2 regions of the Synechococcus sp. R60.1 genome follow, and region 2 is predicted to be linked to the other one. Evidence: predicted binding sites of a transcription regulator. Region 2 holds the regulator's gene; the other holds the start of a gene.

Region 1 (17,681 bases), on a different contig from region 2:
GCCGCTCTTCTAAGGAAAACTTGGCCCATTGATGGAGCTTGAGCTTGATCCCGCACAAATCCAGCTTTAGGCGCAAGGTCATGGGGATGCATCGCAGAGAGTCGGCAAAATCTTGCTCAAACTGAAACAGAGTCATGGGAACCTCGATTAGGAACCAAATCTAGAGTTGAGGGGATTGCTTGAGCGGTGGGTCGGCTTTCTCAAGAGCAACGGCACAGGCTTTTAATTCCGGCTGGCCGGAATCGGGACAACTGATGTCATGGGTAAGGGCATTACACTCGGCTTGTTCTGCCCAGAGGGATCCCCAGTGCATGGGCACAAACACTGTTCCAGGGGCAATGTTGGCAGTTATCTTGGCCGGGAAATAGGCCCGCCCGCGGGCAGAACGCACCTGAACCCAATCCCCATCTTGGAGGCCCAGCTTTTCCGCATCGCGAGGATGGATTTCAATAAAGGGTTGGGGGTGCATTTGCTTGATTTTTTCAATCCTGCCGGTGCGGGTTTGGGTGTGCCAATGGCCGTAAAGCCTGCCCGTGGTTAATACGTAGGGAAACTGGGGATCCGGCGGCTCTGCTAGGCCACGGGAATGGTGGGGGATAAAGCGGGCGCGGCCATTGGGGGTCGGGAAACGCCAATCTGTGTAGAGGCGAGTGGACTTAGGGGCCGAGGTTCTTTCTTTGGGATAAGGCCATTGCTGAGGGCCTTGTTCTGCCAAAAGGGCATGGCTGAGGCCGGAGTGATCGCAGAGGCGATTTGCGGTAAGGGCGGCAAATTCTGCATAAACCTCTGCCGCGGTTTGGAAGGAAAATTGCGCTTCAAAGCCCAACCTGCGCCCCACTTCAGCAAAGATCTCCCAATCGGGTCGGGCTTCGCCAGGGGGGTCTCGAAAGGCTTGACAAAGGGTAACCCTGCGCTCGGAGTTGGTCATCACCCCGGTTTTCTCGCTCCACTGGCAGGCGGGCAAAAGCAAATGGGCATATTCTGCCGTTTCTGTAGGGTAATAAGCCTCTTGGTAAACGGTAAAGGGAGACTTTTTCAGGGCTTTTTTGACCCGTTCCAGATCCGGAAAGCTCACCAAAGGATTAGTGGCCACAATCCAAAAGAACTGCAGGGATCCGGTTTCCAGAGCGGCAATCATCTCGGTAGCCCTCAGCCCTGGGCAGGGAGAGAGGGAACCGCCGGGCAAACCCCAAGCCTGCTCCACCTCTGCCCGATGCTGGGGATGGCTCACCAGCCGATATCCCGGCAGCAGATGGGATAACCCCCCTGCCTCTCGACCACCCATGGCATTGGGCTGGCCGGTCAAGGAAAAGGGGCCCGTCCCCGGTCGGCCAATTTGCCCGGTCAGGAGATGCAGGTTGATTAAGCTGGTGATCTTGGCGGTGCCCTCGCTGGACTGGTTTAGGCCCATCGACCAAAGGGATAGAACTCTCTGGGATCCCTGCCAAAGCTTGGCTGCTTCGATCAAATCCTCGGTGGCAATTCCGCAGCGCTGGGCCACAATCTGCGGTTCATAATCGGCCAGCAAAGCTGCATATTCAGCAAAACCTTGGGTGCAGCCCTCGATAAAATCGGTAGCCATTGATCCCCACTTTAACAACAAATGGGCAATCCCATTGAAAAGATCGATATCGGTTCCAGGACAAATTTTTAAGTGGAGATCGGCAGCTTCTGCTGTCTGAGTGCGCCGGGGATCCACGACCACCATTTTGAGGGGGGATCCGGGCTTGTGCCGCTTCTTCAAGCGATTAAAAAGAATGGGGTGGCACTCGGCGGTGTTGGTGCCCACCAGAAAAGCCAGATTGCAGAGATCGAGATCCTCGTAGCAGCAGGGGGGGCCATCGGATCCCAGGGATTGGGTGTAGGCCGAGACGGCCGAGGACATGCACAGGCGCGAGTTGGTGTCAAAATTATTGGTGCCCAGGCAGCCCTTAATGAGCTTTTGAGCAACGTAATAGTCTTCAGTGAGCAACTGCCCCGATCCATACATGGCTATGGAGTGGGGGTTGTCTTTGAGGCGGCGCAGCCGAGAAACCATCTCCTCAAAAGCCTGATCCCAAGAAATGCGGCGAAAGGGCTGATCCAAGCTCTCCCGAAACAGGGGAGAGAGCAGCCGATCTCGACCAACTGCCTCCAGGATCGTGGCCCCCTTTACACAGACCATCCCCAAGCTGGAAGGATGCTCCCGGTCGCCTCTCATTTTCCAGTCACCTGAGGCTGTCGAAACCGCCTCCAATCCACATCCCACACCGCAATAGGGACATAGGGTTTTGATGACAGCTTTTTCCGACTCCATCGCGGTCACCATGAGTTGGGATCCCTATTAAACGCCCAATTCTCTCGCATTTTGGATCCCTTAGCTGAGAAGAGCGGCAACTTGGATCTCCAAGCCAGGTAATACAACCTAGCTCTTGTCAGTGTCCTGTTCAGCTGGCCAAAGATGGCCATCTTGAGTTTGGATAAAAACGTATTTGCTTCTGGGAAAAATCAGCCAGACTTCCAGCGCACCGGAGCTGAGATACTCTTGGGCTTTTAGGAAAATATCTTCTCCACAGTCGGTTGGAGAGAAGATCTCCTCAACCAGAGGATAGCTCTGCAGCAGCGTGGCAATATCCTCTCCAAATTGCTGGATTAAATCTGGAGATGAGTAGGCAGCATCAGGTCTTCTGACTCTGCCTTTGGTTTGGCCGGGAGCCTTCACCAAAACCATACCCCCCAATGGCTGACATTCAACATAACCGAGCCAACGGAAGAGAAGTCGGGTTTGGATCTTTGCATGCCCTAAGGTTTGCCCCACTTTCTCCACAATGTAGCCATCTACCCATTTGGTTTGGGCAACTGGATTGGCCAGATAGTCGGCAAGGGTTTTGGGCAAGCTAGAGACCCGCTCCTCCATTGGGAGATCGGTTGGAACTACCTGAACCGGAGCAGTGGCCATCAACTTCCCTCTCCAAGTATTTTGAACCCTAGCTCAATCCCCTCCATGGGCAAAGCGGCGATAGAGGAAGTCAAGGGCGCGGTTACGCAATTCGTAGAACTCAGGCATTTCCATAATGCGGGAGCGGATGCGCGGTCGCTCAAAGGGAATGGTCAAGATCTCACCAATATGGGCAGCGGGGCCGTTGGTCATCATCACCACACGGTCTGACAAGTAGAGAGCCTCGTCGATGTCGTGGGTAATCATCAAAACTGTGCAGCGGTGATCCCGCCAAATGGCCAGCAGCTCATCTTGTAGATCTTCCTTGGTAATGGCATCCAAGGCCCCAAAAGGCTCATCCAAGAGCAAAACTTGCGGACGAACGGCAAGAGCACGGGCAATGGCTACCCTTTGCTTCATGCCTCCAGAAAGCTGCTTGGGCCGCTTGTGGGCTGCTTCCGCCAAACCTACCAATTCCAGATGTTCTTGAACAATTTCCCTTTTTTCCCACCGGGGTTTGGTTGGGTACACCTGATCCACCACCAGATAAATATTTTCAAAGGCAGTCAGCCAGGGCAAAAGGGAATAATGTTGAAACACCATCATCCGATCCGGCCCTGGGGAGGTGATGGGCTGGCCCTTGAGGGTAATGGATCCCGAAGTGGGAGTCGAAAAACCCGCCACCATGTTGATCAAGGTGGATTTGCCACAACCCGAGTGGCCGATAATGCAAACAAACTCACCGGCGGCCACTTCCAGATTGATATTTTCCAGCGCAACGAAGGGCCCTGCTGAGGTGAAGTAGGTCTTGCCCACATTCTGAAGACAAAGAAGGGGCAGTCCTGCAACCGGAGAAGCAGAAGATAGCGGTGAGGAGAACGTGCGGGAGCTGGTCATCATGGTGTTTTCCAATCGAGAGTTTAAGGTAACAAAAGCTAAACTTCGCTGAGCTGGTACTCCTGCAGCTTCAGATCCTGCCGGATGGCCACCGACTCCAGGTAAGCAACGGGATCCTCTCCGTCGAAGCGGGATCCATCGGCAAAGAGCAAAGCTCCGCGGTCGTGGGCCCGATCCGGCAGGCCCAGTTCTCTGGCGGCTAGGGCGTAGGTTTCGCTGTCCAGAACTTGGTCGAGAACCGAAACCCAATTGCGGGGAAAAGCGCAGAGTCCCCAGCGAGCCATCTGCGTCAGGATCCAGAGGTGTTCCAATCTTTCCGGACAGGTGTTGCGCCCGTTGGCAAACTGGTGAAAACCGGTGAGGGCTTGGGATTCATCGGCAATTCCCCGCTGCAGGATGCCCCTCCACCCCGGCTGCAGATCCTCCAGGGCCACGCCCACATACTGGGGCTGAGCCAGCCACTCCAAGATCTCAGAACGGTGCTGCGGCTGATCGCAGTAGTGACAAGCCTCCAGTAGTGCTTTGACCAGAGCTACATGGGTGCGGGGGTAGCTTTGGGCCCAGTCCTGGCGCACCGTCAGCACCTTTTCAATGTGGCTGGGTAAGATTTCAGGGGTGGTGGCGACGATAACCCCCACCTGTTCCCGCACAGCGCGGGAGTTCCAGGGCTCGCCGACGCAGTAGCCGTCGATGTTGTCGGCCTTGAGATGGGCCACCATCTGCGGGGGTGGGATCACCGTCAACGTAACGTCCCGATCCGGATCCACCCCCCCACCGGCCAGCCAGTGCCGCAACAGGAAGTTTTGCATGGAAGCCGGATGAACCACTCCCAGGGTGTGGACTGTGTCGGGGGTGTGGTTGAGGTATTGGCGAAAATCCGCCAGGCTTTGAACGCCTCGCTCCAAAAGTCTGCGCCCAAAGGTAATGGCGTTGCCGCCGCGGGAGAGGGTTAGCGCGGTAATCAAAGGCACCGGAACTCCCCCTACTCCCAAGGTGGAAGCCAACGGGATCCCGGCCACCACCATAGCCGCGTCCAGCCGACCGGAGCGGATCCCTTCCCAGATGGTCTTCCAGCCTGGCTCCCGCACCAGGGTGACCTGCTCCAGGCCATGCTTTTGAAACAGGCCTTTTTCCTGCGCCACCACCAGCGGGGCGCAGTCGTTGAGGGGCACAAAGCCAACCTCCAAATTGACCTTCTCCAGGCCGTGTTTGGCAATGGCCACGCGAACAGGCGTTTTTTGGCGAGCCCGCTTTTGCTGGTTGAGAAAGTAGATCATCTCTCCCCGCAGGCTGTAGTAGTCGGGGTGACGCACCACTTCCAAACGATGGCGGGGTCGAGGAAAAGGGATCCGCAAAATCTGGCCAATGCGGGCAGCGGGGCCCTGGGTCATCATTACCACCCGATCCGAAAGCAGCAGCGCCTCATCCACATCGTGGGTAACCATGACACAGGTGAGCTGCTCCGCCTGGGCAATCTCCATCAGTTGCTCCTGCAGGTTGCCGCGCGTCAAGGCATCCAGAGCGCCAAAGGGCTCATCCAACAGCAGCACCCGCGGACGGATGGCCAAAGCCCGGGCAATGGCTACCCGCTGTTTCATCCCTCCTGACAGATGGGCCGGTCGCTTGTCGGCTGCCCCCTGCAACCCCACCTGGCGGATGTGCTCTTCCACAATCCGGTCCCGCTCCGCTTTGGGAAGGGATCCCAGCACCTCGTCCACAGCCAGGGCAACGTTCTCCCGCACCGTCAGCCAGGGCAGCAGGGAATAGTTCTGAAACACCACCATGCGATCTGGGCCAGGATCTGTAACTTGTCGGCCCTCCAGGAGAATGCCCCCTCGGGAAGGCTTTTCCAGGCCGGCGATGATGTTGAGCAGGGTCGATTTGCCACAGCCGGAGTGGCCAATTAGCGAGACAAATTCCCCTTTTTGGATCTCCAGGTGGATGTCTTTCAGGACAGGATAGACCTCTCCGTTGTCGAGGAGAAATTCCTTGTCGACATGATCCACTTCAATGTAAGGCTGGGTCTTCATGATTCCCCTGAGATGATTTCTGAGAGCATGGAGAAATTGTCAGCAACCAATCTAAAACTCGGCCAAGCTCATTTAGCGATCCTCAGCCACCACCAGCGAGCCAATCCAAGCCGTGATCCGATCCAGCAGAAGACCCACCATCCCGACATAGATCAAAGCCAGAATGATTTCGCTGATGCGGGAGCTATTCCAGGCATCCCAGATGAAAAATCCAATGCCCACACCGCCAATCAACATTTCCGCTGCCACAATGGCCAGCCAAGACAAGCCCACCCCAATGCGCAAGCCGGTAAAAATATAGGGCACAGTTGCCGGGAAAACGATTTTGAAAAAGTACTTCCAGCCGGACATGCGCACAATTCTGGCCACGTTGCGGTAGTCCTGAGGGATCTGCTGTACGCCGACAACGGTGTTGATCAAAATGGGCCAGAGGGCCGTAATGAAGATTACGAAAATGGCGGAAGGGTTGGCATCTCGAAAGGCAGCCAAAGAAATCGGCAGCCAGGCCAAAGGCGGCACCGTGCGCAGCACCTGAAAAATGGGATCCAAAGCCTCGTACAGCCAGCGATTGACCCCGATGATCATGCCGCCCACAACCCCCACCAAGCCGGCCAGGGCAAACCCAATGAACACCCGCCGCAAGCTGGCCCAAATTTGCCAGAACAGCCCTTTGGCATTGCCGCCATAGTCAAAAAAGGGATCTTTAATGAGGGGATCCCAGGTGTCCTGCCAAACCTGGAGAGGGGTGGGCAAGTTGGCTCCGGGGCGGCTGTAAATGATTTGCCAGAGAATCAGGACGAGCAAAATGGCCGTAGCGGGCAACAGAATGCGACGCAGCGCTTTGTGGATTTGGACTCTTTGCCGCCAAGCAGAAGAAGGTGCAGAACTGGCGGGAGAACCGATTCCGGTACTGGACTGAAGAACAGAACCTTGGCCGGTTTTCAGCAGCCAGTGGCCTAGGCCAACCAGTAGGGGAAGCAGGATCCGAAAGAGGTGGTAGCCCAACTGTAGGGCAGAGTGGAAAATCCTCATGGCTTGCTGGGAGTAAGGTTGAAGTCGACTTAAGAGGATCCCAAGAGAGAAGGGGTTTCAGTTGAACACTCTTTGTGGGGATTCGGGGATCCCTTCTCTCCTGGACAGAGGGTTTGCAGCTAACTTGCTGGGGAAAGTTGGGAAATTAGGCCAGCTTCTTAATCGCCAATTTCTCCAGGTAGGCGGCAGGATTTTCGGGATCGAACTGCACCCCGTCGAAGAAGGTTTCCACTCCTCGAGAGGTGCTGGGGGGAATGGCTGCCCCCTGACCAATGGCTTTGGCAGCTTCTCGCCAGAGTTCTTCCCGATTCACCCGCTCCACCAAGGCTTTGGTATCGGTGTCGGCAGGTAGGTAACCCCAGCGGATGTTTTCGGTCAAGAACCAGAGATCGTGGCTCTTGAAGGGGTAGGAAGCGTAGTTCTGCCAGAACTTCATCAGGTGGGGGCTGTTTTCAACGACCTTGCCGGTGCCGTAGTCAAAAGTGCCCCGAGAACGGCCCAAGATATCGGGCACAGGCACCCCCAGCCAGCGGCGGTCGCCGATGATGCGACACATCTCCTCTTTGTTTTCCATCTGGTCGCACCAGATCTGGGCTTCTAGCACCGCTTTCAACAGGGCAAGGGTGGCTTTCGGGTGCGCATCCACCCAGTCGGCCCGCAGGGCAAAGGCCTTTTCCGGGTGGCCGTTCCACAGCTCGCCGGTGGTGAGGGCACTATACCCCTCTTTTTGGTTCACCAGCTGGGCATTCCAAGGCTCGCCCACACAGAGGGCTTCCATGGTTCTGGATTTCATATTGGCCACCATCTGCGGCGGCGGCACCACAATGACGGAGACGTCGCTAGTGGGATCGATCCCGCCTGCGGCCAGCCAGTAGCGCATCCATAGGTCGTGGGTGCCACCGGGGAAGGTCATCGCACATTTGGGATCTTTGCCGGCAGCTCGAAGCTCGGCAAACTTGGCCTTGAGGGGGGAACTATCCAGGCCGATTTGCAAATCCCGATATTGGTTGGAAATGCTGATGCCCTGACCGTCCAGATTGAGACGGGCCAAAATGTACATAGGCACCGGCTTGCCATCGGTAACTTTGCCGGTAGTGATGAGGTAGGGCATGGGGGTGAGGATGTGTGCCCCATCGATGCCGCCGGCGGCGGATCCCAGCACCAAGTTGTCGCGGGTGGTGCCCCAAGAGGCCTGCTTGACCACCTCTACGTCCTTCATGCCGTACTTGTCAAAGAACCCCTTTTCTTTGGCGATGATCAGGGGGGCCGCGTCGGTTAGAGCGATGAACCCCAGCTTGGCGCTGGTGGTTTCGGGAGTATCGGCCTGCGCCACCCAGTAGCCTTTGCCCAAGGATTGCGATTGGGCGCGCGGGATCCCAGCCGTGGCCGCCCCAGCCGTGAGAGCAGCCACCCCGGCCAAAAATTGCCGACGGGAGACGGGAGAGGAAGTGCTGAACAGCTTAGACATCGAAACCTCCAAGATTTACAACGACGAAGAAAGAAAAACTTTCAGGACGGCAACAGAACCGCTAGCGGGTTACCAAAACAGAAGCCTGGGCGGCGGACGGATGCTGACGCGGCCTGGCCCCGAAGTGCTCAATCAGTAGCTCCACCAAGACGGGCTTGAGGTCTTCGCAAGGGATCCCTTGGCGCACGCATTCGCCCAGCTTGGCGTCTTTGCCCACCTCTCCCCCCATGTAGATGTCCACGGCCTCCACCACCCTGCCGTCCTTGCGAGCAGTGGTGCCCATAAGGCCGATATCGGCTACTTGGGGTTGGCCGCAGGAGTTGGGGCAGCCCGTCCAGTGGATGCGCACCGTTTGGGGGATCTCCAGCTCCGCCTCCAGCTCCTCCATCAAGGCCACAGCCCGGTTTTTGGTCTCGATGAGGGCAAAGTTGCAGAACTGGTTGCCCGTACAGGACACCAACCCCCGCTGCAAGGGCCCTGGGTTGGGGGAGAACTTCTTCAAGAGCGGCTCTTTGAGGAGCGGGGCCACTCGGGAGTCGGGCACATTGGGGATGAGCACGTTCTGCTCCACCGTCAGCCGCAGCTCTCCGGAGCCGTACACCTCCGCCAAGCGGGCCAGCTCCATCATCTCCAGGGCGTTGAGCCGCCCCACCGGCACATGCAGGCCGACAAAGTTGAGGCCCGGCTGCTTCTGGGCATGCACCCCCAGCAGATCCCGCTTGTGCCAGACCACCTCATCTTTTTCCGCTGCCCTGAGCAGAGGGTGGCCTATCTGGCGCTCCACAGCCGCCCGGAACTTCTCTAGGCCCCACTCGTCAATGAGCCACATCAACCGCGCCTTTTGCCGGTTGGCCCGCAGGCCGTGATCCCGGTAGACCAGCAGCACCGCCTCGCACAGAGGAACCACATCGCGGGGATCCACCCAGACATCTAGGCCAATTGCCTCGGCGCAGCGGCGAGCCGAGAAAAAGCCGCCCACCAGGACGTTGAAGCCCAGGCGGCCATTTTTGAAGGCGGGCACAAAGGCCAGGTCGTTGATCTCCGCATGCACGGAGTTGTCGCGACAACCGCAGATGGCGATGTTGAACTTGCGCGGCAGGTTGCTGAAGGAAGGGTTGCCCTCGCCGTTGTTGGTGATCATGTCCTGCACCTTGCGGGTGAGACCGCGCACATCGATCAGCTCATCCGGGTCAATACCAGCCAGAGGGGATCCCGTGAGGTTGCGCACGTTGTCCATGCCCGACTGGATGCTGGTCAGGCCCACCTCCTTCAAGTAGCCCAGGATCTGGGGCATTTCCTCGATGGGGATGCCCCGCAGTTGCAGGTTCTGCCGGGTGGTGATGTCGGCTACGCCCTGTTCTCCATAGGGGTGGATGATTGCGCCCAACATGCGCATTTGGCCGCTGGTTAGGATCCCATTGGGCAGGCGCAGCCGCAGCATGAACTGACCTGGGGTGCGCTTGCGAAAGAAGATCCCCAGCCACTTGAGGCGGTGATCCCGGTCGTCTTCAGGAATGTTCTCCCAACCCATCCGGGCAAACGCCTCCAGCTCAGCCTTGACCGCCAAGCCATCCTTTTCGCTTTTGAGGCGTTCAAATTGGTTCGCCATGATCGCTGCCGTGGGGTGAACACTGGCTACCCTAGCGATGACGAACCGTTAACTTTGGTATTGGCAGTTACACTTTGTAACAAGTTATGCTATTTTGTCACCTTCTGATTGCAATTTGTGCATAAGGTCAGGCTTCCAGGAGCAGCAGACCCCTCTTTCCCCTTTGGGAAAGGGGCTGGGGGTGAGGAAAAGCTAGTTGAGAGGGTTGAAAGAGTTGAAAGGCTCCATCTGCCAGAGCAGACGGGGCGGGATCCCCAGCCCTTCGGTGAGGGGTGCGGGCCGTTGGGAAGTTTGGGGATCGCAGTCGTAGAGAGCGGTGGTGTAGCGGTAGCTGCGGGGGGGGCCACCGTTGAGGCGAATGCCGCTAATTTCAAAGGTGTAGTTGCGATTGGGCTGGATCGAACCCACGGAGTAGGTCAAAGTTTCCAGGCCAAAGGCGGGATCCCCCACGCGGAGATCTCCAACAGGCACCGGCTCGCCGCTGAGGGCATCGGTGATGCGGACTTGGGCTTGGCTGAGATCAGCCTTGCCGCCACGGCTGGGCACCGAGAAAGACCAGCGGTAGGCAGACAGGGGCTGGCCGGAAAACCCTTCTAGGCGGTAGAGGTAGCCGTCTTTCTCCGGGAAGGCGATGAACTCTGGATCTGGCACCGACTCGTCAAAACCGAAGATCCAGTTGGCGTTGGCCTGGGTCACCCGTCCAGCCCGTGGGTCAAAGACAATGCCGTAGGCCCCCTGGGCGTACTGAGGATACAGGTTCCAGCGGCGATGCCCCACATCCACAAAGTTTTCTCGACCTGGCTCGGCAAAATAGATGTCCACCTGCCGCGCCAACACCCGGCCTGGATCGGGGCCGTTCAGCTCTAGGATGGGCCCAACCGCCAGGTTGCTGAAGCGGGATCCCGCCTCCCCAGCAGGGGTAAAGCAGCGCCAAGAAGGGGGCGGCTGGTGGCTGAGAGTACCATTGGCTACCTGCATCAAGGCCGCTTGCTGGGCGGCTTCTAGGAACTGAGGATTGAGCTTCACCGGCGGTAACTGGTGCAACAGCCGTAGAAAATTCAGCCGATCCATCATCTTTTGGGCTGCTGCAGGCGTAAGGCGACCGGGGTTGCAGGTAGCAACCTGGGGCTGTTCGGCGTAAATAGGCCCCGTGAAGCTGCGGGTCTGGCGATCCAACCGGCACAGGAAGCTGGCAATCGGCACTTCCCCTGCCCGCGGTGGCTCCATCGAGGTAGGGGATCCTCCACAGGCCGCCAGCAGACAAAGACAAAAGATCCCCGCGATCCTCAAAGCCCAAAGCTGAACCAACTTGGGCAACCGCTGCAAGGGCATGCAAAAACCAGCCGAATTATGAGCCGGTGGGGGTGGGGGTGATGCTGGGGGGGCTGACGGTGCTGCTGCTGCTCTCGCCACAAGCAGGCAACAAGCCCAGACAGGCAAACAGGGCTAAGGCCGCCAAAAGCTGGTGGGTCACTTTGGGTTGCAACGTAGCCATGACAACAAACCTCCCAAATGCTGTTGGGTTTGACCCTGTTCTATCACCTGGCCGAGTGGGCCACAGCGTCAAAACTTATGCCGACAAGGGTATAACGTGACATCCTCCCGACGCTGACCCTACGGGTACAGCGCGGGCTTCCTAACCTCACGGTTAGGCATTCCTGCCCCACGCCACTTATCTAGGTCATAGACCCCCGACAGAACGACTTGGCAGGCTGTTTCCGTTCCCCAGAGTCCCTGGGCTACTACATTCTCTAGTCCACGATGCAAAACCATTTCTGCTGCTGCATGGTCACGATGAGTTCGATACCCACACTCAGGACAATGATGCTCCCTTGCTGTCAACGTTTTGCTGACAGTAGCAAAACATTTGGGACAGGTTTGGCTAGTCCCGTTGGAGTTGACTTTAGCGAAGTACACTCCACGTTTCCAGCACACCCATTCCAACAGAGACAGAAATTGTCCAAAAGCGACATCAACACAACCTTTTCGCAGCATTCCCCGTGTCAAGCCTGTGACATTGAGGTCTTCTGCAAAGATGGTTTGCGCTTGGTCACAAAGCTTATGAGCCGTCTTTAGGTGGAAATCTTTACGACGGTTCGCAATCCGATGGTGCATTCTGGCAACTTTGATTTGTGCCTTCTCCCAGTTTCGTGACCCCTTCTGTTTTCGTGCCGCTCTGCGTTGCAGCAATTTCAGCTTGCGTTGCATCGACCTAAAAAACTTGGGTCGCTCCTGGAAGCTACCATCTGAAACCGTCAAAAACCGTTCCAATCCCAGATCAATCCCAATCGCACGACCGTGAACCGGAGCATCGGGAACCGATATGTCCGATTCGATGGTAACGACGACATACCATTGCGTCCCTCTTACCTTGGACAGTACCCTCACCTGCTTGACCTTGAACCCATCTGGGATAGGACGATGCAAGTTGATAGGCACTTTTCCTATCTTTGGTAGCTTGATACTGCTGCCGGAGATGGGATTGTCCTTGAACTGGGGAAACACAAAAGACTTAAATTGGCCTTGTTTCTTGAAACGGGGAAACCCATATCCCCGCTTCTGGAATGCCTCCCAAGTATCATGCAGCCTGCGAATCGTAGCCTGCAAGACCTGAGAATGCACCTTGGCCAAATGCGGGAATTGCTTCTTTGCTTTGGGTAGGTTATTTTGCTGACGATGATAAGACGGGAATGGCTCATCGGCAGGAATGATGTACTCCTTCTCCAGTGAGCATCTGTCTATGGGACACTTACGGGAAGCAATCCAGTCTTTGAGTTCGCGCAAAGCGTAGTTGTACACGCCTCTGCACGTCTCAAGCCACGACCGCAGCTTGGCCTGCTGCGCGGCATCTGGATAGATCCGGTAAGTGTAGTTCATGGTCAGCATAGTGGCAGTTTACCACAAGCTATAGCTGCTGGTAAATACTTGTCTTATCCCATCGAGAGAATCGACAAGTGCGGGGAGTCCATGTATCCCGACGCTGATGCTTTGCATACAGCGCGGGACTTATAGCTCCCCGCGCCCCTCCTTTGTTAAGCCCAAGTCAAGGAACGCTCACCCAAGTCGGCTACATCCACTAGGACTGGGATCCAAGCCCACTTTCTCTCTCCACCCATAGTGGAGTACGGATCCCCACAACTCTTCTTGCGCTCAAGCGAAAGATTGCTGTGATCAATGATCAATGCTGCTTTTTGCCCGATTGACGAGAAAGTTGACAAGGGATCCCCAAAAGCTTGTCAGGGGGTGATCTGGAACTCCAGGTTGTAGGTTTGGAGTAAGTTTATGGTTTCGTGATCGGTGATGTTGGTGTCGGCCAGCTCTAAGTTGTAGAAATCGATGAACTCTTCGTGGTCAAAATAGGGGCCGGCATGCCAGGTACCCATCTCCAGTTTGATAAAGCGATCCCCAGGCACCCGAAAGGCTTGAATCTGATCCACGTGCAGCTCATCGGCAGGGGGTGCAACACCAATAAACCACTCCTTGCCATTGAGGGATCCCAGGCACTGGGTGCAGCGGATGTGGTGGGTGATCTGAGTAAACTTGAGGCCGCGGCGAGGCAAGCGCATGATGTAAAAGCGGGGCTGCCCTTGATTCAAGAACAACTGAGCATCTTGACTGTCGAAGGGTTTGTGATCGGGAGTGGGGCAAATGACCTGTCCATAGGGGGCAAAGTTTTCCGGTTCAGCGAGATGGGCCTTCAGTTGGCGCAATTGGCTGGTCACCCTGCTCTTCTCCTTTGCGTTTGACGAGCTGTCTTGTGTCTCACTGTTGCCCTACAACGTGAGCACGAGGGCGTGAAGACGCAAACAGCCCAGCGAACCCCATTCTATCGAGACTTGGCCAGGCAGCTTCCCTTCTGGGAAGGGATCCCTGAGCAAGCCCAAGCTGCTCAAGGTCGCAAGTACAATGGGAAAACTTCCCAGCCTCAGCAGAGCAAATGGCGATGCAGCGGGACTTGCAAGAGCTGATCATCTCCCCAGCTCAAGTTGAAAGCCTCTCTCAAGTGCCGGTGGCTTGGTTGTATCGGCCTCGGCCCGTTCGTCGTTTTAAAGACCGTCTGCGCCAGTTCTCCGCCTTCTGGGATCTCCTACGCTTGCTGGTGACGCTGGACTTGTTCTTGCGTTTCTTGACCTTCTGGACAGGGGGATCCCTACTTACCCTGGTGGGGCGGATTTGGATCCCTGGCCTACAGGCCACTTGGGGCACTTGGCCGGTGGAATGGGGGATCCTGGCGGCTATTGCCGCTCTGGGCCAAGCCTATTGGATTTTCCGCAGCCGCCGCATGCCGCTGCTGTTGAACTTGCTGGGGGAAGTGGATCGCTACAACCGAATCATCCAGGCCATCCACGTCAACGACCAGTTGGTGGAAGCGGGCAACCCCGAGGTGAAGCTGGCCCAGAGGGCTGAGGTGATCGAAGCGCTGAAGCTGACCCGGGCCGATCTCATTCGCGCCTTGAAAACCGAACGGATCTTGCGGCAAAACGAAGACCTGATCGAGCAGCAGAGCGAGTTCTTCGGCGATAACTTGGCAGCGCTGACGGCCCTACAGGTGAGCGAGCAGGCCAGCGAACAGGGGCGAATCCTGGAGGCTGCTTTACAGATTGCTTTGCAGGTGCGCTCCCAAATCCGCCGTTTGCAAGAGCGAGAAGCCAACCACCCCCCAAACAGGGATCCAGACAAGATTGAGAAAGATCAGCAGGATAGAGATGGCAACTCAGATGGGCAGTGAAACAGATGGTTATTTTTGTCGGCAGGCGGCGCTGTGGGTTCTAATCCTTGGGAGAAAGTTGAGGTTGATTGCACCGCGTTAGCAGGTCGGAGACCGAAATTGGAGTGACCCCATCTCCCTGATTGGTGCTAAATCCCCGCTCTGCACTATTCCGCACTGTCAAGATCGCCTGCCGGCGCTACACTGGGGCTTGTCTTGGATCCCTCTGTCATCCACACACCTCTAGATGAGCCTTTTGGCCCGCTCCCTGGCCTACGCCCAGAACCACAGCGACACGCTGTTTCAAGCTTTCGTCCAACACCTACAACTGGTGGCGGTGCCTTTAGGAATGGGGCTGCTGTTGGGTTTGCCGCTGGGCTTTTTCAGCTCCCGCTCCCAGATGCTTTCCCTGGTGGTGATCAATGCGTTTAGCAGCCTGCGGGTGATCCCCAGTTTGGCCATTTTGTTTTTGGCCATCCCCTATTTTGGCCTTAGCTTCCGTTCGGCAGTTGTCGCCCTAACCCTTCTGGCGTTGCCCCCCATTCTGATCAGCACGGATGTGGCCTTCCGCAGCCTTGAGCCGGCCCTGCGGGAAGCTGCCCTGAGCATGGGCATGACCCCTGCCCAGGTACTGCGGCACGTGGAGATCCCTTTGGCCTTGCCGGTGATCTTGGCCGGTGTTAAAACGGCTACCATTGAGGTGATTGCGAGTGCTACCCTGGCAGCATTCATCGGCGCGGGAGGGCTGGGTACTTTCATTACCCTAGGGTTTGCTCTCTATGACAACGCCATCTTGCTGGTGGGGGCGGTTCCAGTGGCCCTTCTGGCTATTGCGGCCGAGATCGGCCTTGGCACTCTGCAGCGGGCTTTGGAACCTCCCCAAGCCTGAGGTTCTGTGAGGGATCCCATGCCGTCTTCCTCTAGTTCTTCTGAAGTGCGATCCCGGTGGCCTTTCCGCTCCATTCCTTTGCGGGTGGCGTTGCTGCTGCCCCTAGTGCTCTCAGTAGCAGGGGGAGTGGGGGGAGTGGCCTATCTCTCCTGGCAGGGCGGGCGACACCTGGCGCTGCGCTTGACGGAGCAACTGAGGCGGGAAGTTACCGACCGCACCGAAGAGCATCTTGCCAGATATTTGCAAATTCCCCTTCAGATCAATGCCCTCAATCAAGGGGCAGTGAGGGGGGGGCTGCTGCCCGATTTGACAACCCCCAGCCCAGCCGATCTAGAGGTGCTGGAAGCTCACTTTGCCCGCCAGTTGCAGCCATTTCCTGAGCTCAGCTATGTCGGCTTTGTCTCGGCTCAAGGGGGGTTTGTGATCGCCCGCCGTCACGCCGATGGGTCGATCTGGACTTACCACACACCCGGCCTCTTGCCGGGATCCGTCCAGGGCTGCCAACGGGATCCGGAAACAGGGGATCCCACTGGCCTGAGGAGGCAGTTAGGCTTTGTGGATTTGAGGCGGTTGTTCTGGTTTCCCCAGCTCCTGCAGTCGGAAGGGATCCGCGACACTTGGGTGGTAACCCGATTTTTTGCGGAGCTTCCTGCCCAGGATCCAGAGCGGCTGATCATGACGTCCCTATCCCTGACCGACTCGGGGGGGCGGGTTTACGGCAGCTTGGTGGCTTCCCTCTCCGTCCGGCAGCTTCAAGCCTTTCTGGAACAGATGGAAGGCCGTTCTCCTGCAGAGGTGAGTTTTCTGCTGGACGAGGAAGGACAGGTGGTGGCCAGCACGGCAGGGCCTGCTCCCCACCCGCTGCTGGTGGCCGTGCAAGAGCAGGTGGGCTCCTGGGGGACGGCCTCTTCCCAAGATTCGCTGCGCCTCAAGGTCGGAGGGATCCCCTACTGGGTGGAGGTGGAGTCCGTTCAGAGTGAAGGGAGGCTAGGTTTTTATTTCGTGTACGGGATCCCAGAGGCAACCCTTCTGGCCGAAGTCCATCGGGGCGCCCAACAGGCTGCGCTGCTGGGGGGTGGGCTATTGCTGAGCATGCTGGGGACAGGGATCCTCCTCGGCGAAGCTCTCTCCCGTCCCCTGCGCCGCCTCACCCAAGTAGCCGAGCAATTTATCCAAAGCGGCTTCCAGCCCTGGCCTCCTTTGGATCCCGGCCCCATCCAGGAGGTGCAGACGCTAACCAAAGCCTGGCAGCAGGCGGCAGCAGCTCAGCAGGCCCTGCTGGATCGTCTGTGGCAGCAGCAGCAAGAATACCGCGCCGTGGTGGAGCAGCAGACAGAGCTCATTTGCCGCTTTCGGCCCGATACCTGCATCACCTTCGTCAATCCTGCCTACTTGCGCTTCTTCGGTCAGCGGGCAGAGGAGGTGATGGGCCAACCTTGGCGGGATCGGCTGCCGGAAGAAGAGCGGGAGGAAGTGTTGCAAGCTTTTGCCGCCCTCACTCCTGAAAGTCCCTTTTACAGCAGCGAGCGGGAGTATCCCGGAGAAAACGGCCAGTCCCGCTGGATTAGCTGGGTGGATCAGGGCATTTTCGACAGCCAAGGCCGCCTGGTGGAGATCCTGTCGGTGGGGCGGGAGATCACCGAGCAGAAACGGGCAGAACAACAGTTGCAAGCCCTCAACCGGGAGCTAGAAGCCCAGGTGGAGCTGCGCACGGCCAAGCTGCAGCAAGCCTTGCATTTTGAGGGGGTGCTGCGCGCCATCAGCAGCCGGATGGTGGTCAGCCTAAACGAGGGGGAAATCCTTGAAGAAGTGGTCAGAGCCCTTGCCGAAGCGCTAAGCCTGACCTGCTGCCAAATCCTGCTGCTTTTAGAAGATGGGTCAACCTGGATCCCTGGCTACTGCTACTCCCCCCTTCTCTCTTCTGATGCAGCTCAGGGCGACAGGGCGGATCCCTTGCATGGGCCAGACTACGCCAGCGACCCGGAGTTCTTGCGCCTGCTGCAGTCCCATTCTTCCTCACAGCAGAAATGGGAAATCCACTGCTGTTGTCGGAAGGAAGGACGCTGGGTGCGGCTGCTGGCCTGCACCCTTTGGGACAAAGAGAAGCGGCTGGGAGCTTTGCTGTTGGAGC
Region 2 (8,896 bases):
ATCCTGCGGGGGCGGGAGCAGGAGTGGAACACCTCACACCAGGAGCTGCAGGTGTTGTTAGAGCTGGAGCTGCTTACCCCGCCCGAGTGGGAGGCAGTCCAGGTTACCCACTACCCGAGGGGGCGGATTGGCTTTGGGGAGGGCCCCCACTGGTGGGTGGAGGGAGTGCTGAATGTGGGCGTGGATCCAGTCAGCCTCCTGGAGTTCCTCAAGCAGCATTTCCTGGCCTGGGGGGGCCAAGTGTGGGAGCAGACTGCCTTTCAAAGTGCCACCGTTCACCCCGATGGGATCTGCCTCCAGACCACCAAGGGACAGATCCGTGCTCAACTGCTGGTGGATGCCATGGGGCACCGCTCGCCCATCGCGGCCCAGGCTCGCCAAGGGCAGCCGCCAGATAGCGTCTGTCTGGTGGTGGGATCCTGTGCCCAGGGGCTGCCCGACCAACCCACGGGAGATCTCTTCTACAGCTTTACCCCGGCCCAGAATGGCTACCAGCCCTTTTGGGAAGCCTTCCCCGCCCGCGATGGGCGCACCACCTATCTGTTCACCTACTGCGACCGAGATCCGGAGCGGCCTAGTCTCCACACCCTCTGGCAAGATTACTGCCAGCTGTTGCCCGCCTATCAAGGGGTTGAGCTGACCCAGATCCACTGGGTGCGCAAGCTATGTGGCGTTTTTCCCGCTTACCGCCGTAGCCCTCTGCAACTGCCCTGGGATCGCCTGTTGGCAGTGGGGGACAGCAGTGGCAGCCAGTCGCCTCTAAGCTTTGGCGGCTTTGGCGCCATGTTGCGCCACCTGGATCGCCTACAGCAGGGGATCCACGAGGCCCTGGCGCAACGGCAGTTGAACCAGGCAGCCCTGGCCCTGCTGCAACCCTACCAGCCCAACTTGGCCGCGACCTGGCTATTTCAGAAGGCCATGATTCCTCCTCTGCGGGAGAAAACCTGGGATCCCGATAGCATTAACCGCTTGTTGAGCAGGGTGTTTGAGGCCATGTTTGCCGCCGGCCCCCAGGTGGTGAAGCCCTTTTTGCAGGATGTGGTGCAGTTTGGCGGCTTGGCCCAGGCCCTGTGGGGGGTGACGCGTCGGGATCCCAGCTTGGTAGCCAGACTTTTGCCTCGGTTGGGGTTGCCGGAGCTGGTGGCATGGGCGGGCCACTTTGGCGCGCTTGGCCTCTTCGAGCTGCTGCAAAGGCTAACAGATCGCCCGGAGCCGGAAACCAACCCCCAGGACTACTTCTGGAGACGGCGCCGCGAGGCTTGGCGCTACGGCTGCGGCCGGGATTACCTCTTTTAGGGGTTCTGACCGTACACCGCCACCCCATAGCCCAGTACCTCAACCGGATCCCCTTGGCTTTCTGCCGGCAGTTGGGATCCCTTTCCCAACCACTGGGTCTCATGGCTGTCCAAAAGTTTTTCCCAGGTGCCGCTGGGCCATTGGGTATAGGTGACTGGCTGATCGGGGCTGAAATTGAAAAGGGCAAGCAAAGCCTGGGATCCCTGGCGGCGGTGCAGAGCTAGGCCAGAGTTGGAAAAGAGCTCCACTTCCACCCCGTCCCGCTCCAGATGCTGGAGGGCCGGCTGGGTTTTGCGCAGCCGGATCAGGGCCTGGTACCACTTCCAGAGAACCTGGTGGTGACCGGCTTTTTTCAACTCCCAATTCAGCTTGGAGCGCAAGAAAGTCTCTTCAGCTTGGGGATCCGGCGGCTCTCCCTGCCAGGCAAAGGCGCTGAACTCGCGGCGGCGTCCTTGGCGCACCGCTTCCACCAAATCGGGATCCCCGTGGCTGACAAAATACAGAAAGGGGGCCACCTCCCCGTATTCTTCCCCCATAAACAGCAGCGGCAGCATGGGGGCCAACAGCAGGGCAGCGGCAGCCAACTTGAGGCCCTCGAAAGAGGTGAGCTGGCTGAGGCGCTCTCCCAACATGCGGTTGCCCACCTGGTCGTGGTTTTGAATGCAGACAACAAATTGGGATCCCGGTCGCCCAACAGCGGAGTTGCCGTGACGCCTGGCGCGGTAGCAGGAGTACTGGCCAGAATAAACGTAGCTCTCCCGGTAAGCCTTGGCCAGGTGCTCCAATTCGCCAAAGTCCTGGTAGTAGCCTGTCTTTTCCCCGGTAAGCAGGGTGTGAAGTGAGTGGTGGAAGTCATCGCACCACTGGGCATCTAGCCCGTAGCCCCCTTGCTCTCGGGGGGTGATGAGGCGGACATCGTTGAGGTCGCTTTCGGCAATGAGAACCCTGGGCCGGCCAGTGCGAGCTTCTAGGGCATCCACCTGCTCTGCCAATTCCTGCAAGAAGGGGTAGGCGCTGAAGTCGTAGATGGCATGCACCGCGTCCAGCCGCAGCCCATCGAGATGAAACTCCTCCAGCCAGTACTCGGCGTTTTGTAGGAAAAACTCTCGCACGCCGTCAGAATAGCGGTCGTCGAAGTTGAGGGCATCCCCCCAAGGGGTGTGGTACTTGTCGGTGAAGTAGGGGCCAAAATCCCGCAGGTAGTTCCCCTCCGGCCCCAGGTGGTTGTAGACCACATCCAAGATGACGGCCAAACCCAGTTGGTGGCAGGCATTGACTAGGGCTTTGAAGCCTGCCGCTCCTCCATAGCTGGTCTGCACCGCGTAGGGGTAGACGCCGTCGTAGCCCCAGTTGCGCTCTCCTGGAAACTGGGCCACCGGCATCAGCTCCAGCACGTTTACCCCCAACTCCACCAACTCCGGCAGGCGAGGGATCAGAGCAGCAAAGGTGCCCTCGAGGGTAAAGGTGCCTACATGCAGCTCGTAGAGGATCCACTGAGACAGGGGGATCCCCTTCCACCCCTGATCCTGCCAGTCGAAGCGGGGATCCACCACCCGCGAAGGGCCGTGGACGCCGTAGGGCTGGCAGCGGGAAGCGGGATCCGGCCGCTCCACTACCCCTGCCTGGGTGTGCAGACGGTAGAGATAGTCCACCGGCCCAGGCGGGATCCCGTCCACCTCCCCCTGCCAATAGCCCTGCTCATCCCGCACTAGAGTAAAGCAACGTTGGACAGGGCTGAGCAGCTTCAGCTCCACCTGCTCAACCAAGGGCGCCCACACCGAGAAGTGATAGCAGCCTGAGCCCAGGGGATAGGCGCCCATCCGCCCGGCCTGGAAGAAAGGAGAAGCCTGCAACACAGAATCTATCCCGCAACTCGGCTTCCACTATAGCGAGCATGCCTGGCAAAGGCCGGAGAGTGGGTTTTTGGCTTCTCCTCTGCCATAGTGGAATGGGTCTCTAGCGCTTAGGTCTCATGCTCAACTACCCGCCCAGCTATCCGGATCCCACCGTTGTCGACATCTACCACGGGCAGGCGGTACCGGATCCCTACCGCTGGCTGGAGGATCTGGATTCGGAGCAGACGCGGGCCTGGATTGAGGCGCAAAACCACCTTACCTTTAACTACTTGCAGCAGATCCCAGCCCGGCAGCGGATCCGAGAACGCCTGACCCAGCTCTGGAACTATGAAAAATACAGCCAGCCCTTCAAAGAAGGGGGCCGCTACTTCTACTTCAAAAACGACGGCCTGCAAAACCAGAGCGTTCTCTACACCCAAGAAAGTCTAGAGGGCCAGGCGCGGGTTTTGCTGGATCCCAACACCTTCTCGGAAGACGGCACGGTGGCTCTAGCGGGCATTGCCATCAGCCGCGCTCGCGACAGCGGTGCGGAGCACGCTGGACGGTATTTAGCCTATGGCCTCTCCTGCTCCGGCTCCGATTGGCAAGAGTGGAAGGTGCGGGACATCGAGACCGGCGAGGATTTGCCGGATCACCTGCGCTGGATTAAGTTCTCGGGAGTAAGCTGGACCCTGGACGGGCAGGGATTTTTCTACAGCCGCTACGACGAACCGGCCCCCGGCAGCGAATACGAAAGCGCCAACTACTTCCAGAAGCTCTACTACCACCGCCTGGGCACCTCCCAGTCAGAAGATGTCTTGGTCTATCACCGCCCCGACCAAAAAGAGTGGGGCTTTGCCGGCGGGGTTACTGAAGATGGGAATTACCTCATCATCTCCGTCTGGCGGGGCACGGATCCCAAAAACCTCATCTTCTACAAAGACTTGCGGGATCCCCAGTCTCCTGTAGTAGAGCTCATCCGCGAGTTTGAGGCCGAATACAGCTTCGTGGGCAACGACGGATCCCGCTTTTGGCTGTTGACGGACTGCCAAGCTCCTCGGCGGCGACTGGTGGCGATTGACTTGGAGCAGCCTGACCAGGTGCAGGAGGTGATCCCCGAGGCGGAGGAGACCCTGCAGGGGGTTAGCTTGATCAACAATCAGTTTGTGGCCTTCTACCTCAAAGACGCCCACACCCAGATCAAGACCTTTGCTTTAGACGGCACCTACCTAGGAGAAATCCCGCTGCCCGGGCTGGGATCCGCCAGCGGCTTTGGCGGCAAGCGCTACGACACCGAGACCTTCTACACCTTTACCAGCTTCACTACCCCGCCCACCATCTACCGCTACGATTTCACCAGCGGCACCAGCACCCTGTTCCGTCAGCCCCAGGTGGATTTCGATCCCCAGGCCTACGAGGTGCAGCAGGTGTCTTACACCAGCAAAGACGGCACCCGCATCCCCATGTTTCTCGTCCACCGCCGTGGCCTGACTCGGACAGGGGATCACCCCACTCTGCTGTATGGCTACGGCGGCTTTGGCATCTCTCTTACCCCCAGCTTTTCAGTGGGTCTGGTGGCCTGGCTGGAAATGGGCGGTGTCTATGCCCAGCCAAGTTTGCGCGGCGGCGGCGAGTACGGAGAAGAGTGGCACCAGGCGGGCACCAAGCTCAACAAGCAAAAGGTGTTCGACGACTTTATTGCCGCTGCCGAGTGGCTGATAGCCCATGGCTACACCAACCCCGCCAAGTTGGCCATCTCCGGCGGCAGCAACGGCGGCCTCTTAGTGGGGGCCTGCCTGGTTCAGAGGCCGGAGCTGTTTGCAGCGGCCCTGCCGGCAGTGGGGGTGTTCGACATGCTGCGCTTTCATAAGTTCACCATCGGCTGGGCCTGGATCTCCGAGTACGGATCCCCGGAGAACCCGGAGGAATTCAAGGCCCTCTACGCCTATTCCCCTCTGCACAACCTCAAGCCCGGCACTGCCTATCCCGCCACCCTGATCACCACCGCAGATCACGACGACCGGGTGGTGCCCGCCCACAGCTTCAAGTTTGCCGCTGCCCTGCAGGCAGCCCAGGGGGGATCCCAGCCCATCCTCATCCGCATCGACACCAAGGCAGGGCACGGGGCCGGCAAGCCCACCAGCAAGCTGATTGAGGAAGCTGCCGACCGCTGGGCCTTTTTGGTGCAGGTGCTAGGGATCCCCTGGGACGGAACGGGAAGTTAGCGAGCTCTAGGACCCAGGCCCACCCGACCGGCATAAACTGCCGCTTCCCCCAGCTCGTCTTCGATGCGCAGCAGTTGGTTGTACTTGGCAATGCGCTCGCTGCGGCAGAGGGATCCGGTTTTGATCTGCCCGGCACGGGTGGCCACCGCCAAGTCGGCAATGGTGGTGTCTTCCGTCTCGCCAGAGCGGTGGCTGATGATGGTGCGAAAGCCGGCTTGAACTGCCAATTGGATGGCCGAGACGGTCTCCGTCAGGGTGCCGATTTGGTTGGGCTTGATCAAAATGGCGTTGGCGGCGGCGCTGTCGATACCCTTTTGCAGGCGGGTCAGGTTGGTTACAAACAGGTCATCTCCCACCAGCTGTACCCGGGATCCCAGTTGAGCGGTCATGGCTTGCCAACCGGCCCAGTCTTCTTCCGCTAGCCCATCTTCAATGGAAAGGATGGGATAGTTGGCCAGCAGTTGCTGGTAGTAAGCCACCATATCAGCCGCGCTGTGGGCTTTGCCCTCAAAGTGATATTGCCCATCCTGCAGCAGCTCGTTGGCGGCCACATCCAAGGCCAAGGCGATATCTGCTCCCGGTTTGTAGCCTGCCTGTTCAATAGCCGTCATCAGCAGATCCAAAGCCGCCGCATTGGAGTCGAGATCAGGAGCAAACCCCCCTTCATCCCCCACACCGGTGGACAGCCCCTTCTGCTGCAGCACTTGTTTTAGTACCGCAAACACCTCAGCCCCGTAGCGCAGCGCCTCGCGAAAGCTGGCCGCTCCAATGGGCACAAGCATAAATTCTTGAATATCGACGTTGTTGTCGGCGTGGGCGCCGCCGTTGAGCACGTTCATCAGCGGCACCGGCAGCAGGTTGGCAAAGGGCCCCCCCAGGTATTTGTAAAGAGGCAAGCCCACTGCTTCCGCAGCCGCTTTGGCTGTCGCCAGAGAAACTGCCAAAATAGCGTTGGCCCCCAGGCGGGACTTGTTGGGGGTGCCGTCCAGGTCGATCAGCAACTGGTCAATACGGGCTTGGTTGAGGGCATCTTCTCCCTGCAGCTCCGACTGGATGGGGCCAAGGATGTTTTCCACCGCCCTCAGCACACCCTTACCGCCGTAGCGTTTGGGATCCCCATCCCGCAGCTCGTGGGCCTCGAAGGTGCCGGTCGAAGCACCGCTGGGAACCTGCGCCAAGCCCGTTGCCCCATTGGCTAGACCCACCAGGGCTTCTAGGGTGGGACGCCCTCGCGAGTCGAGGATCTCATGGGCGGTAATCCACTCGATGGCTGTTTCCACAGTTACACCTCAGCAATTGGCTAGATAGCTCTGGCCAAAGCCAGATCCCCCCATAGACTAGTAGGTTTTTGCCCGCGATCCGGTCAGCTTCCAGAAAACTTTAAGTCTGTCCTTTAGGTATAGAGATTCTTCAAGGCTGCAGCAGTAGACTGAACATAAGCCGGGTAGAGCTTCAACCAACCATCGAGCGGGGTTTGCCTGGGCAAGGTGCTACTCAGGAGGTGTTCTCCTCTTCCTTCTAGGCAAAGCGATGGCTCAGCCGCATCGGGTCGTGTACGGTGATCTTCTTCTTGTGAATGGAGATGTACTTCTTCTTGCGCAGCTCTCCCAACAGGCGGGTGATGGTGACGCGGGTTGAGCCAATGGCCTCGGCAATGGCCTGGTGAGACAGCTTGAGATCGATGGTGACCCCATCCGGGCCAGGCACTCCGAAATCGCGACAGAGGATCAACAAAAAGCTGACCAGACGGGATCCCATGTCGCGATGAGCCAGCGTCTCGATCATCATCTCCGTTTGCAAAATGCGGGACGACAGGCTTTTAACCAGCAACATGGCCAGTTCGGCGTTCTCCTGCAAGGATTTTTCCACCTGCTCGATCGGTAGAGAGAGTAACTCGGTAGGCGTAAAAGCCACCGAGTGATAAAAGCGGTCGGAGCGCTGTCCCGTGATAAAGGAGAGCACGCCGAAGATGCTGTTTTCGCGTAGGAGGGCGACGGTGATTTCCTCCCCCATTTCGTAGACCCGCGAGAGCTTAACCGCTCCCTTTACCAAAAAGTAAACCCGCTCCGCCGGATCCCCTGGAAAAAAAATGGTCTTCCCGCGCTCAAACGTTTCGATAACCGGAGGATGGTGAGGGCCTCCCAATTGCTTGAAGGCTGTGATCAGAGATTTTTCCGCTACGGCCACCGCCATACTCATTAACCTTTTAAGGTCAGTTTATACCTAAGATCAACCTATTAAGATCAATCTAGAAGCATTAGGCTAGGTTGCAACCCCTTGACTTCAGAATCGATGATGATACCAAGATTTACCCTAAAGTAGAAGGTTCTGCCCAGGCATCTTTGTAGCACGTGCTACATTTTTGAGTCTCGTTTTTGCCCCAGAAAGGGATCCCCAACCGAAAGCAGGGGTTAGGATAAGAGCCATTGTCGCTGGGGGTTGCGTCGGCCCTTGGCGGTAGAGAGTGGAGTGGGTTGGAACATTCTATCTATCTATCTATCTATGGGGAGCCCGGAGGCTGTTGTTGCTGCACCTTCTCAACTGAGCCGCCAGCATTTCACAGTGCGGATGCCGGATCCGGCCAATCACCTGCTGGAGGTGGAACTGCAGATCCAAGAGGTGGATCCAGAGGTGCCTTTGCGGCTGCGACTGCCGGTGTGGACGCCGGGATCCTACCTGGTGCGGGAGTATGCCCGTCATGTGCAGGAGTTTCAGGCGGCAACTGAGCAAGGGATCCCTTTGGCCTGGCGGAAGGTGGACAAGAACACCTGGCAGATCGATCCGCCGGGCTGTTCTGCCGTGAAGGTGTGCTACCGGGTCTATGCCTATGAGCTGACGGTGCGCACAAACCATCTGGATTTGACCCACGCCTATTTCAACGGGGCAGCGCTCTTCCTCTACGTGCCCGGTCGCGAGCGGGAACCTTACACCTTGACGGTGATCCCCCCCAAGCCCGATTGGCGCATCGCCACCAGTTTGCGGCCCTTGACCTCTCCTTCTGAGGATCCCACTTCCGGCCAGTCTTTTGTGGCAGAGGACTATGACGAGCTGGTGGATAGCCCGGTGGAGGTGGGCCTGCATCGGATGCAATCGTTTGAGGTGGAAGGGATCCCACATTACCTTGTGGTTTGGGGGTCGGGCACTCTGGATGTCGATCGGGCCGTTGCCGATGCCAAGGCCATTGTCGAAACCACAGCCGCATTTTTTGGTGGGCTACCCTACGACCGCTACTGGTTCATTGTGCATTTGTCGCCGGGAGGATTTGGTGGCCTTGAGCACAAGTACAGCACCACCCTTCTTTACTCTGGGCTAGAGCTGCATCAGCCAGAGTCCTATCGTCGGTTTTTGGCTCTGATGGCCCACGAGTTGTTTCATGCCTGGAATGTCAAGCGTCTGCGTCCTCTGGCATTGGAAAAGATCGATTACAACCAGGAAAATTATCTGGAATGTCTGTGGTTTTGTGAGGGGGCGACCAGCTATTACGAAAACGTCATCTTATTGAGGGCAGGGATCCTCAGTGCCGGCGATTTTTTAAAAGTT

The links. The regulator NtcA, encoded in region 2, controls nitrogen genes in cyanobacteria. The targets are predictions, from matches to a motif close to GTANCNNNNGNTAC.
Region 1: NW834_RS08340 (ferredoxin--nitrite reductase) is a predicted target of NtcA. The motif match lies at 10,011-10,024, and genes of this name have one in related genera.

Annotation. Positions count from the first base shown of each region.
Region 1 is NZ_JANSIA010000050.1:2,356-20,036, reverse strand. Features, by position in the region: gene NW834_RS08375 (nitrate reductase associated protein) at 1-136, opposite strand, end outside; gene NW834_RS08370 (molybdopterin oxidoreductase family protein) at 161-2,296, opposite strand; gene NW834_RS08365 (Uma2 family endonuclease) at 2,405-2,938, opposite strand; gene NW834_RS08360 (ABC transporter ATP-binding protein) at 2,972-3,814, opposite strand; gene NW834_RS08355 (nitrate ABC transporter ATP-binding protein) at 3,853-5,844, opposite strand; gene ntrB (nitrate ABC transporter permease) at 5,917-6,876, opposite strand; gene NW834_RS08345 (CmpA/NrtA family ABC transporter substrate-binding protein) at 7,022-8,344, opposite strand; gene NW834_RS08340 (ferredoxin--nitrite reductase) at 8,406-9,953, opposite strand; gene NW834_RS08335 (CAP domain-containing protein) at 10,146-11,285, opposite strand; gene NW834_RS08330 (hypothetical protein) at 11,302-11,448, opposite strand; gene NW834_RS08325 (RNA-guided endonuclease InsQ/TnpB family protein) at 11,568-12,830, opposite strand; gene NW834_RS08320 (ureidoglycolate lyase) at 13,190-13,675, opposite strand; gene NW834_RS08315 (hypothetical protein) at 13,891-14,682, shown strand; gene NW834_RS08310 (ABC transporter permease) at 14,909-15,550, shown strand; gene NW834_RS08305 (ATP-binding protein) at 15,569-17,681, shown strand, end outside.
Region 2 is NZ_JANSIA010000103.1:235-9,130, forward strand. Features, by position in the region: gene NW834_RS12190 (NAD(P)/FAD-dependent oxidoreductase) at 1-1,296, shown strand, start outside; gene treZ (malto-oligosyltrehalose trehalohydrolase) at 1,293-3,152, opposite strand; gene NW834_RS12200 (prolyl oligopeptidase family serine peptidase) at 3,269-5,356, shown strand; gene eno (phosphopyruvate hydratase) at 5,353-6,636, opposite strand; gene ntcA (global nitrogen regulator NtcA) at 6,875-7,549, opposite strand; partial or broken gene NW834_RS12215 (M61 family metallopeptidase) at 7,859-8,896, shown strand, end outside.